DNA from 3 places in the Knoellia sp. LjRoot47 genome. Region 1 is predicted to be linked to each of the others. Evidence: predicted binding sites of a transcription regulator. Region 1 holds the regulator's gene; each other region holds the start of a gene.

Region 1 (3,272 bases):
CTCGAGGTCGGCGTAGGAGCGCACGGTGCCGAGGATCTGCTTCCACGCGCGCGCGATGTCGGCCTGGTCGTCGTGGGGCCACCCGAGGTGGGCGCAGATGCCGTGCTTCCACGAGATGCCGCGCGGGATGACCGGCCACTGCGACATCCCCAGCCGCTCAGGGCGGACCGACTGCCACACGTCGACGTAGGGGTGGCCCACGATGAGCACGTGCGGGGCGTACGGCTGCAGCCGTGAGGCCGACTCGACGACCCGCGTCTCCTTCGTGCCGGTGACGAGGTGGTCGACGAGGACGCCCATGCGCTTGCCCGGACCCGGCCGGAAGTCGCGGATCGCGGCCTCGAGGTCGTCGACGCCGTCGAGCGGCTCGACGACGACACCCTCGACCCGCAGGTCGTGGCCCCAGACCTTCTCGACGAGCTCGGCGTCGTGGGTGCCCTCGACGAAGATCCGCGAGGCGCTCGCGACCCTGGCGGGTGCGTGGGCGACGGCCCGTGACCCGCTCGCGGTGCGCGAGGCGGCCTGACGGGCGGCGGAGAGCTGCGCCGAGCTGGCCGCGGTCGGCCTGGTCAGCGTGACGGGGCGGCCGTCGACGTGGAACCCCGGCCCGAGCGGGAACGCCTTCGTGCGGCCCCGACGGTCCTCGAGGTGGACGACCTGGATGCCACCGGCCTTCTCGACGCGGACGACGGCACCGACCCAGCCGGTCTCGACGTCCTCGACGACGACACCCATCTCGGCGGCGAGGGGGGTGGATCGGCCGCCGCGCGGCGCCTTCCAGTCCCCGGAGAGCACGTCCTGCCCGTAGCGATCAGTCACGTGCGCGAGGGTAGACGTAGAATTGGCACTCACCAAGCATGAGTGCCAGCGCGGAAGGAGGTGTCGCACATGAGTGAGGACCGTCGGCTCGCGGTGCTGCGGGCGATCGTCCAGGACTACGTCGAGACGTCCGAACCGGTGGGCTCCAAGGCCCTCCTGGAGCGCCACTCCCTCGGCGTCTCCGCAGCAACCGTGCGCAACGACATGGCCGTCCTCGAGGAGGAGGGGCTCATCGCGGCCCCGCACACGAGCGCGGGCCGCATCCCCACGGACGCCGGCTACCGGCTCTTCGTCGACCGGCTCAGCACGCTCAAGCCACTGAGCGGTGCCGAGCGACGCGCCATCAGCACGCTGCTCGACGGGGCCATCGACCTCGACGACGTCGTCGACCGCACCGTGCGGCTGCTCGCGTCGCTGACCCGTCAGGTCGCCGTCGTCCAGTACCCGTCGCTCACCCGCTCGTCGGTCCGCCACATCGAGCTCGTGCCCCTCGGCGCCTCGCGGCTGCTCGTCGTCCTCATCACGACGACCGGCCGCGTCGAGCAGCGTGTCCTCGAGACCGGCATGGACCTCGCCGACCCGGCGACCGAGCGGATGCTGTCCTCGCTGCGGTCCGACGTCAACGGCGCGACGGTCGGCAAGACGCTGGCCGACGCCGCCGGCGGGCTCGGCGAGCTGCCGACCCAGGTCGACCCCGGTGCGCGTGGCCTGCTCGCCGCCATCGCCGCCGAGCTCACCGAGGTGCTCGTCGAGCAGCGCGAGGAGCGGGTCGTCATGGCCGGCACCTCCAACCTCGTGCGTGCCGGCGAGGACTTCCCGAGCTCCATCGGGCCGGTCCTCGAGGCCCTCGAGGAGCACGTGGTCCTCCTCAAGCTCCTCGGTACGGTGACCGAGCAGGGTTCGGCCGTCGCCGTCCGGATCGGTGCCGAGAACCCGTATGCCGGCTTGCACACCACGTCGCTCGTCACCTCGGGCTACGGCACGGGGTCCGACCTCGTGGCCGGTCTCGGTGTCGTCGGCCCGACGCGCATGGACTACCCGACGACGATGGCCGCGGTGCGTGCCGTCGCGACCTACGTCAGCCGGATCCTCGCGGAATGACCGGGTCGTCCCCGGCCTTGCACCTCCAGCCGCATTCCCTGAACCGAACAGCCCCCAGCGAAGGACGTCCTCCGAAGTGAACGACTACTACGCCGACCTCGGCGTGGCCCGTGACGCATCCGCCGACGACATCAAGAAGGCCTATCGCCGCGCGGCCCGCAAGCTGCACCCCGACGTCAACTCCGGCCCCGAGGCCGAGGAGCAGTTCAAGAGGGTCTCCCAGGCCTACGACGTGCTCTCCGACGCCGAGAAGAAGCGCAGCTACGACATGGGCGCCGACCCCTATTCCGGTGCCGGTGCGGCCGGCTTCGGACAGGGCTTCTCGTTCAGCGACGTCATGGACGCCTTCTTCGGCGCCGGCGCCGGTGCGGCGCAGGGGCGCGGCCCCCGCTCGCGCCAGTCGCGGGGACAGGACGCGCTCGTGCGCCTCGACCTCGACCTCGTCGACGCGGTCTTCGGCGCCGAGAAGGAGCTGACGATCGACACCGCCGAGGGCTGTGGCACCTGCCACGGCGCCGGCACCCAGCCCGGCACGGGCACCCGCACCTGTGACGTCTGCCAGGGGCAGGGTCAGGTCCAGAGCGTGCAGCGCAGCTTCCTCGGCCAGGTCATGACCTCCCGGCCGTGCGTCAACTGCCAGGCGACGGGCCAGGTCATCGAGGCACCCTGCTACGAGTGCTCCGGCGACGGCCGCGTCCGCACTCGTCGCACCCTGACCATCCGTGTCCCCGCGGGCGTCGACACCGGCACCCGGATCCAGCTCGCCGGCGAGGGCGAGGTCGGCCCCGGCGCCGGCCCGTCCGGCGACCTCTACGTCGAGGTGGCCGTCCGCCGCGACCAGCGGTTCCAGCGCCAGGGCGACGACCTCCACGCGACGGTCGAGCTGCCGATGACGGCGGCCGCGCTCGGTGCGTCGATCCCGTTCGAGACCTTCGACGGCGAGCAGGAGCTCGACATCCGCGCCGGTACCCAGTCCGGTGAGCAGATCCTGCTGCGTGGCCTCGGTGTCACGCACCTGCGTGGCTCGGGTCGCGGCGACATCATCGTCCACGCGATGGTGGCGACGCCGACGCGGCTCAACGCCGAGCAGGAGGAGCTCCTCCGGCGCCTGGCCACCCTGCGCGACGAGGAGAAGCCCACCGGCCACATCGCCAACCCGGCGGACGGCTCGATCTTCGGCAAGCTGCGCGACGCCTTCAAGGCCCGCTGATGCCGGGAGTGGGGGAGGGGAACGGGCGATGAGCCTGGCGCTCTACCTCGTGGCCGCCGGCAGCCTCGACGCGACGAGCCCCGGCGACGTCATCGTGCTCGACGGTCCCGAGGGCCGGCACGCGGTCACGGTCCGGCGCACC
Region 2 (3,272 bases), 860 kb from region 1:
CCACCAGTGCCACGGACTTCGAGAGCTCGCCGGACCTGGTCATCGACCGAGGGCTCCGGGCGGGTGCCGGGTCCGCCTCCGTCATCGGTGAGGTCTCGGACGGACAGGGCCCTGCAGTGCCCACCACGGTCGACGTCGCCGTCGATCTTCACGCAGCCGGCCGGCTGACGCGAGAGGTCTACGAGCAGTCCGACGAGACCGGCGGGACCTACACCGTGGTGGTGCGGCAGCGCGCGGCCATCGGCTCCGTGACCTACAACGGGGTCCGCGTCACGGGCGTGACGGGTCACGTCCTCACCCAGACCCGGCGCTGAGCGAACGAGCCACGACTCTGCTCGACGTCGGACGCAACCTCGGGAGGGCTCGTGTCGTAGTGATGGTCAGGAGCTCCGCAGGGGTGGCTCACGAACGGCCTCGTGCCGGAACCAGGGGGAACGTCATGTCTCGTATCACTGTTCGCACCATTGCCGCGGTGGGCGCCGCGGCTGCAGCATCGATGGCCATCGTCACGCCGGCTCACGCCGCCGGCGTCACCGTGTCCGAGTCGGTGGAGACCAGCTGGCACGTGGTCGGCGTCTTCGCCGGGATTCCCGGCAATGTCCACACTGGCAACATCGTCGTGACCGACGGGACGGCCCTCGACGGCAGCCCGTACACCAGCGCGTGGGTCTCCTTCGCCGACTGGCAGTGCCCCGCGGTCACCACGTCCCCGGACTCGGGGGAGTGCACCAGGATGCGCGGCACCGACAGCAACGGTGAGGACTCGGGCGCTGCGGTGACCCTCGGCCCCAAGCTCGGCGCGGCCACGGTCGACACGACCTTCGCCTCGGGCTGGAGTACGCCCACGGGCTGGGTCGCGGCCGACATCACCATCGACCTCGACCTCGTCGGGACGGGCAGGGTCGCGCGGAAGGTGGACCGGCTCGAGGCCGCGGAGGGCGGCTGGTACGTCGCGGCAACCCAGTCCCGGTCGGCGTCCGTGAGGGGCACGGTGGCCGGCGTCCCCGTCGACGGTGGTACCGCGCGCCTGGTGCGCACGACGAACCGCTGACCCGCCGCACGCCCGGCCGCTGACCACGAGGTGGCCCGACAGGAGCAGAGGTTGGCGAGCCGAGCACCGATGGGTGCTCGGCTCGTCACTTTCTGCGCGTCTCGGGCGAGCTGCCCTCGCGAGGTGGGCGGACGGCATACCGGGGCGTTTGCACTCTCCACCTGAGAGTGCCAATAATGGCGTTAGCACTCTCCGCGTGAGAGTGACAAATCCTGGCCAGACCGGTGAGGGTCGGCACGCGTGCATGACATGAGGCACGCGCGCTCGGCTCGTCCGTCGCGGGCACCATCTGGCCACCACCTTCGTCGTGTGGGAGGAACCACCCGAATGGCCAAGATCATCGCTTTTGATGAAGAGGCTCGCCGCGGTCTCGAGCGAGGAATGAACATCCTCGCCGACGCCGTCAAGGTCACCCTGGGTCCCAAGGGCCGCAACGTCGTGCTGGAGAAGAAGTGGGGCGCCCCCACGATCACCAACGACGGTGTGTCCATCGCCAAGGAGATCGAGCTCGACGACCCCTACGAGAAGATCGGCGCCGAGCTGGTCAAGGAGGTCGCCAAGAAGACCGACGACGTCGCCGGTGACGGCACGACGACGGCGACCGTCCTCGCCCAGGCACTCGTCAAGGAGGGCCTGCGCAACGTTGCCGCCGGCGCCAACCCGATGGCGCTCAAGCGCGGCATCGAGAAGGCCGTCGCGGCCGTCTCGGACGAGCTGCTCGCCAACGCCAAGGACGTCGAGACCAAGGAGCAGATCGCTGCCACCGCCTCGATCTCCGCTGCTGACCCCCAGATCGGCGAGATGATCGCCGAGGCCATGGACAAGGTCGGCAAGGAAGGCGTCATCACCGTCGAGGAGAGCAACACCTTCGGCCTCGAGCTCGAGCTCACCGAGGGCATGCGCTTCGACAAGGGCTACATCAGCCACTACTTCGTCACCGACGCCGAGCGCATGGAGACCGTCCTCGACGACCCGTACGTCCTCGTCGTCAACTCCAAGATCGGCTCGATCAAGGACCTGCTGCCCCTCCTCGAGAAGGTCATGCAGTCCGGCAAGCCGCTCCTCATCATCGCCGAGGACGTCGAGGGCGAGGCCCTGTCGACGCTCGTCGTCAACAAGATCCGTGGCACGTTCAAGTCGGTCGCCGTCAAGGCTCCCGGCTTCGGCGACCGCCGCAAGGCCATGCTGGCCGACATCGCCATCCTCACCGGTGGCCAGGTCATCTCCGAGGAGGTCGGGCTCAAGCTCGACACCGCCGAGCTCGACCTGCTCGGCAAGGCCCGCAAGGTCGTCGTCACCAAGGACGAGACGACCATCGTCGAGGGCTCGGGCGACGCCGACCAGATCCAGGGTCGCGTCAACCAGATCCGCGCCGAGATCGAGAAGTCGGACTCCGACTACGACCGCGAGAAGCTCCAGGAGCGCCTCGCCAAGCTCGCCGGCGGCGTCGCCGTCATCAAGGCGGGCGCGGCCACCGAGGTCGAGCTCAAGGAGCGCAAGCACCGCATCGAGGACGCCGTGCGCAACGCCAAGGCTGCCGTCGAGGAGGGGATCGTCGCCGGTGGTGGCGTCGCCCTGCTCCAGGCCGGCAAGGCTGCGTTCGACAAGCTCGAGCTCGAGGGTGACGAGGCGACCGGCGCCAACATCGTGCGTGTCGCGATCAGCGCCCCGCTCAAGCAGATCGCCATCAACGGCGGTCTCGAGGGTGGCGTCGTGACCGAGAAGGTGTCGAACCTCGAGTCCGGCTGGGGCCTCAACGCCGCCACTGGCGAGTACGTCGACCTCATCGCGGCCGGCATCATCGACCCGGCCAAGGTGACGCGCTCCGCGCTGCAGAACGCCGCGTCGATCGCCGCGCTGTTCCTCACGACCGAGGCCGTCATCGCCGACAAGCCCGAGAAGGCTGCGCCGGCGATGCCCGGTGGCGACGAGATGGGTGGCATGGGCTTCTGATCTCCTGATCAGGACTCCACGGCACACGCCAACACGAGGGCGGTCTCCCCACGGGGAGGCCGCCCTCCTGCGTCCCCTGTCCTGTCAGGGTTCTCTCAGGGTCGCGTCGGGGACAAACCCCCTGCCCGTATGCCGTCCGCGCGCCTAGCGTGGTCGGCATGACCACTGACCTCGCTCCCGAGCGCAGCGCCGCGACGGCACCGCCGAAGGTGGCTGCCCGCGTCACCGACCTCATCAAGACCTACGGCTCCGGCGACACCGCCGTCAC
Region 3 (3,272 bases), 670 kb from region 1:
CTTGTTGACGACCAGCGTCGACAGGGCCTCCCCGTCGATGTCCTCGGCGATGATGAGCAGCGGCTTGCCCGACTGCACGACCTTCTCGAGGACCGGCAGGACGTCGGCGATGGCCGAGATCTTGCCCTGGTTGATGAGGATGTAGGCGTCCTCGAGGACGGCCTCCATGCGCTCGGGGTCGCTGACGAAGTAGGGCGAGATGTAGCCCTTGTCGAACTGCATGCCCTCGGTGAACTCGAGCTCGGTGGCGGCGGTCGAGGACTCCTCGACGGTGATGACGCCGTCCTTGCCGACCTTGTCGAACGCGTCGGCGATGGTGGCGCCGATCTCCTTGTCCTGGGCGGACAGGGAGGCGACGGAGGCGATCTCGTCCTTGCCGTCGACGTCGCGAGCGGTCTCGAGCAGCTTGGCGGACACGGCCTCGACGGCCTTGTCCATGCCGCGCTTGAGACCGGCGGGGGCCGCACCGGCGGTGACGTTGCGCAGGCCCTCGCGGACCATGGCCTGGGCGAGGACGGTCGCGGTGGTCGTCCCGTCACCGGCGACGTCGTTGGTCTTGGTCGCGACCTCCTTGGCGAGCTGCGCGCCGAGGTTCTCGTAGGAGTCCTCGAGCTCGACCTCGCGCGCGATGGTCACGCCGTCGTTGGTGATCGTGGGGGCGCCCCACTTCTTGTCGATGACGACGTTGCGGCCCTTGGGGCCGAGCGTCACCTTGACGGCGTTGGCGAGGGCGTCAACGCCCCGCTCGAGCGCCTTGCGGGCGGAGTCGTTGAACTCCAGTTCCTTGGCCATGAATGTCCTTCTGTTGTCGTTGCGTCTGCGTCGGCGGTGGCTCTAGCAGCCGTTCACGCAGACGCAAGCAGGGTGTGAAGCGCGTATGCCGTGGGCTCACCGTGGGAGGTGCGCCCACGGCATACGTGGTGGTTCTTATGAGGACAGCCGACTGAGTCCTTCCGTCGGCTTCCTCACCGCTGCGGGCCGCCCACGCAGAGCGTGGGACCCAGGGCGCTGGGCGCCCTGCGTTGCCTTCGCGGCTCGTCAGCCGACGATGGCGAGGATGTCGCGGGCGCTCAGGATGAGGTACTCCTGGCCGCCGTGCTTGACCTCGGTGCCGCCGTACTTGCTGTAGATGACGCGGTCGCCGACGGTGACGTCGAGCGGGACGCGGTTGCCGTTGTCGTCGATGCGACCGGGGCCGACCGCGAGGACCTCGCCCTCCTGGGGCTTCTCCTTCGCGGTGTCCGGGATGACGAGACCGGACGCCGTGGTCTGCTCGGCCTCGAGCGACTTGATGACGATGCGGTCCTCGAGCGGCTTGATGGAAACCGACACTGTGTGACCTCCCCTTTGGGATGAGTCGAAGGTGGACAAGATGCAGTTCGTGCGCCATGTGGCCGGTGGTCGAGCTCGCCGTCGCGGGGGTCGAGTCGGTCGGCCTGCGCTGGCACTCACCGAGGGTGAGTGCCAATGACCCAAATCTAGGCTCGCGCTGGCACTCGGTCAACCTGAGTGCCAGACCTCGGGCTCCGTGTTCGCCGTGGGCGCACTCGCGCAAGCCCGGCGTGTGGGCTGGCGTGGGGCCTCCACGCGTGGGGCGGCAAATCGGTTGCGGCCCGGCCCGCGGTGCCGCGAGGCTCCTGCGCATGACCGATGCCGACCGCTCCGCCCTGCTCGCCGCCTACGACGCCCAGCTCCGTCGTGAGGCCGAGGTGCCGTCGGCACTGTCGTTCACCGAGCTCGGCCCGCTCGTCCTCGCGACGTACCTGGGCGGGCGCGGCTTCATCACCTACCGCAGCCTCGACACCGAGGCGGGGCCGGCGACCGAGGACTCGGTCCGCGAGCTCGTCGCCGCAGCCGTCGAGTACTACCGCCGCGACCCCGAGGTCGCCAAGGTGGAGTGGAAGACGCGAGGGCACGACCACGCGCCGGGCCTGCACGAGGCGCTGCTGGCAGCCGGGTTCGAGGCGGAGGAGAGCGAGTCGGTCATGGTCGGCGACGCCGCCCTGCTCGCCGTCGACGTCGACCTGCCCGAGGGCGTGGTCGTCCGGCAGGTCACCGACGAGGACGACGTCCGGCGGATGCTCGCGCTGCAGGCCGAGGTGTTCGGCGACAGCGCCGAGGAAGCCGCGGCCCACGACGAAGAGGTCCTGCACCGCCTCCGCACCCGCGACGACATGGAGATGTGGGTGGCGGAGGTCGACGGTGAGGTCGTGAGCGCCGGACGGCTCGAGCCCGTCGACGGCACGGAGTTCGCGGGGGTCTGGGGAGGCGCGACGCGGCCCGAGTTCCGGGGCCGAGGCATCTACCGCGCCCTCACGGCGGCACGGGCCCGTTCGGCGATCGCCCACGGCAAGCGCTGGATCAACAGCGACTCGACCGAGTTCTCGCGCCCGATCCTCGAGCGGAGCGGTCTGGTCAAGGTCACGACGACGACGCCGTACGTCTGGAGCCGCGGGGGCGCGGACACAGCTTGATATCGATTGGGTGACATCCGGTCCGTCGCCGGCCCCGGGCGGCATGCTGACGGCGTGAAAAAGTTCCCCCTCGCCGCCGCGCTCGCGGCCACCGCTGTCGTGACCGCTCCCCTGCTCGCCGTCGCGACGCCCGCCGCTGCGGCGGCCACGACCGGGGTCCCGGGCGCCGCTCCCGTCGCCGGTGCGGCCGTTGCGCCGGCCGTTGCGCCCGCCGCCGCGACGCCCGCCGCCGAGCTCGTCCCGGCTGCCGGCTCCTTGGCGACGCAGACGTCGGGCACGACCGCCGGCACCTCGACGCGGACCGCGGCGGTCACCGGACCGGTGGTCGGGCTGCAGGGGCGTGGGTTCGGTCACGGACGCGGCATGTCGCAATGGGGAGCTCGCGGGGCAGCGAGCCAGGGGAAGACCGCCGCCCAGATCCTCGACTTCTACTACCCCGGCACCGTGACGGCGAGCGTCGGTAACCCCGAGGTCCGTGTCCGCCTCACCGCCATGGGCACCCTCCCCACGGAGGTCCAGGCCAAGACCGGTCTCGTCCTCACGGACGGGACGTGCACCGACCTGCTCGCGACGCCGAACACCTCTTGGTGGCGCGCCTCGCCGAAGCTCGGTGGCGGGTTCACCCTCACCGCCTTCATCACCAACCCTTCGACCGGCGCCTCGAGGTGGGCACCCTTCACCTCGACGTGTGCGTCGTTCGCCACGGCCAAGGCCCTGACCTTCGTGGGCGACGGCTCGGTCGCGAGCTCGGTCCTCACGCTGCGCACCCCGTCGGGCAACCGCCAGTACCGGGGCGGC

Evidence for each region. Region 1 encodes HrcA, which represses chaperone genes, less so after heat shock. Its sites were predicted from a motif close to TTNGCACTCGNNNNNNNCGAGTGCNAA; they were not measured.
Region 2: a site for HrcA is predicted at 1,234-1,260, ahead of groL (chaperonin GroEL). Genes of this name have one in related genera too.
Region 3: a site for HrcA is predicted at 1,490-1,516, ahead of groES (co-chaperone GroES). Genes of this name have one in related genera too.

The regions. Positions count from the first base shown of each region.
Region 1 is NZ_CAXUQS020000001.1:2,615,912-2,619,183, forward strand. It holds gene ACSQ11_RS12630 (DUF3097 domain-containing protein) at 1-819, opposite strand, end outside; gene hrcA (heat-inducible transcriptional repressor HrcA) at 889-1,920, shown strand; gene dnaJ (molecular chaperone DnaJ) at 1,997-3,130, shown strand; gene ACSQ11_RS12645 (16S rRNA (uracil(1498)-N(3))-methyltransferase) at 3,159-3,272, shown strand, end outside.
Region 2 is NZ_CAXUQS020000001.1:1,757,951-1,761,222, forward strand. It holds gene ACSQ11_RS08670 (hypothetical protein) at 1-314, shown strand, start outside; gene ACSQ11_RS08675 (hypothetical protein) at 440-1,051, shown strand; gene groL (chaperonin GroEL) at 1,379-3,004, shown strand; gene ACSQ11_RS08685 (ABC transporter ATP-binding protein) at 3,163-3,272, shown strand, end outside.
Region 3 is NZ_CAXUQS020000001.1:1,950,404-1,953,675, reverse strand. It holds gene groL (chaperonin GroEL) at 1-792, opposite strand, end outside; gene groES (co-chaperone GroES) at 1,039-1,332, opposite strand; gene ACSQ11_RS09550 (GNAT family N-acetyltransferase) at 1,644-2,474, shown strand; gene ACSQ11_RS09545 (SpoIID/LytB domain-containing protein) at 2,529-3,272, shown strand, end outside.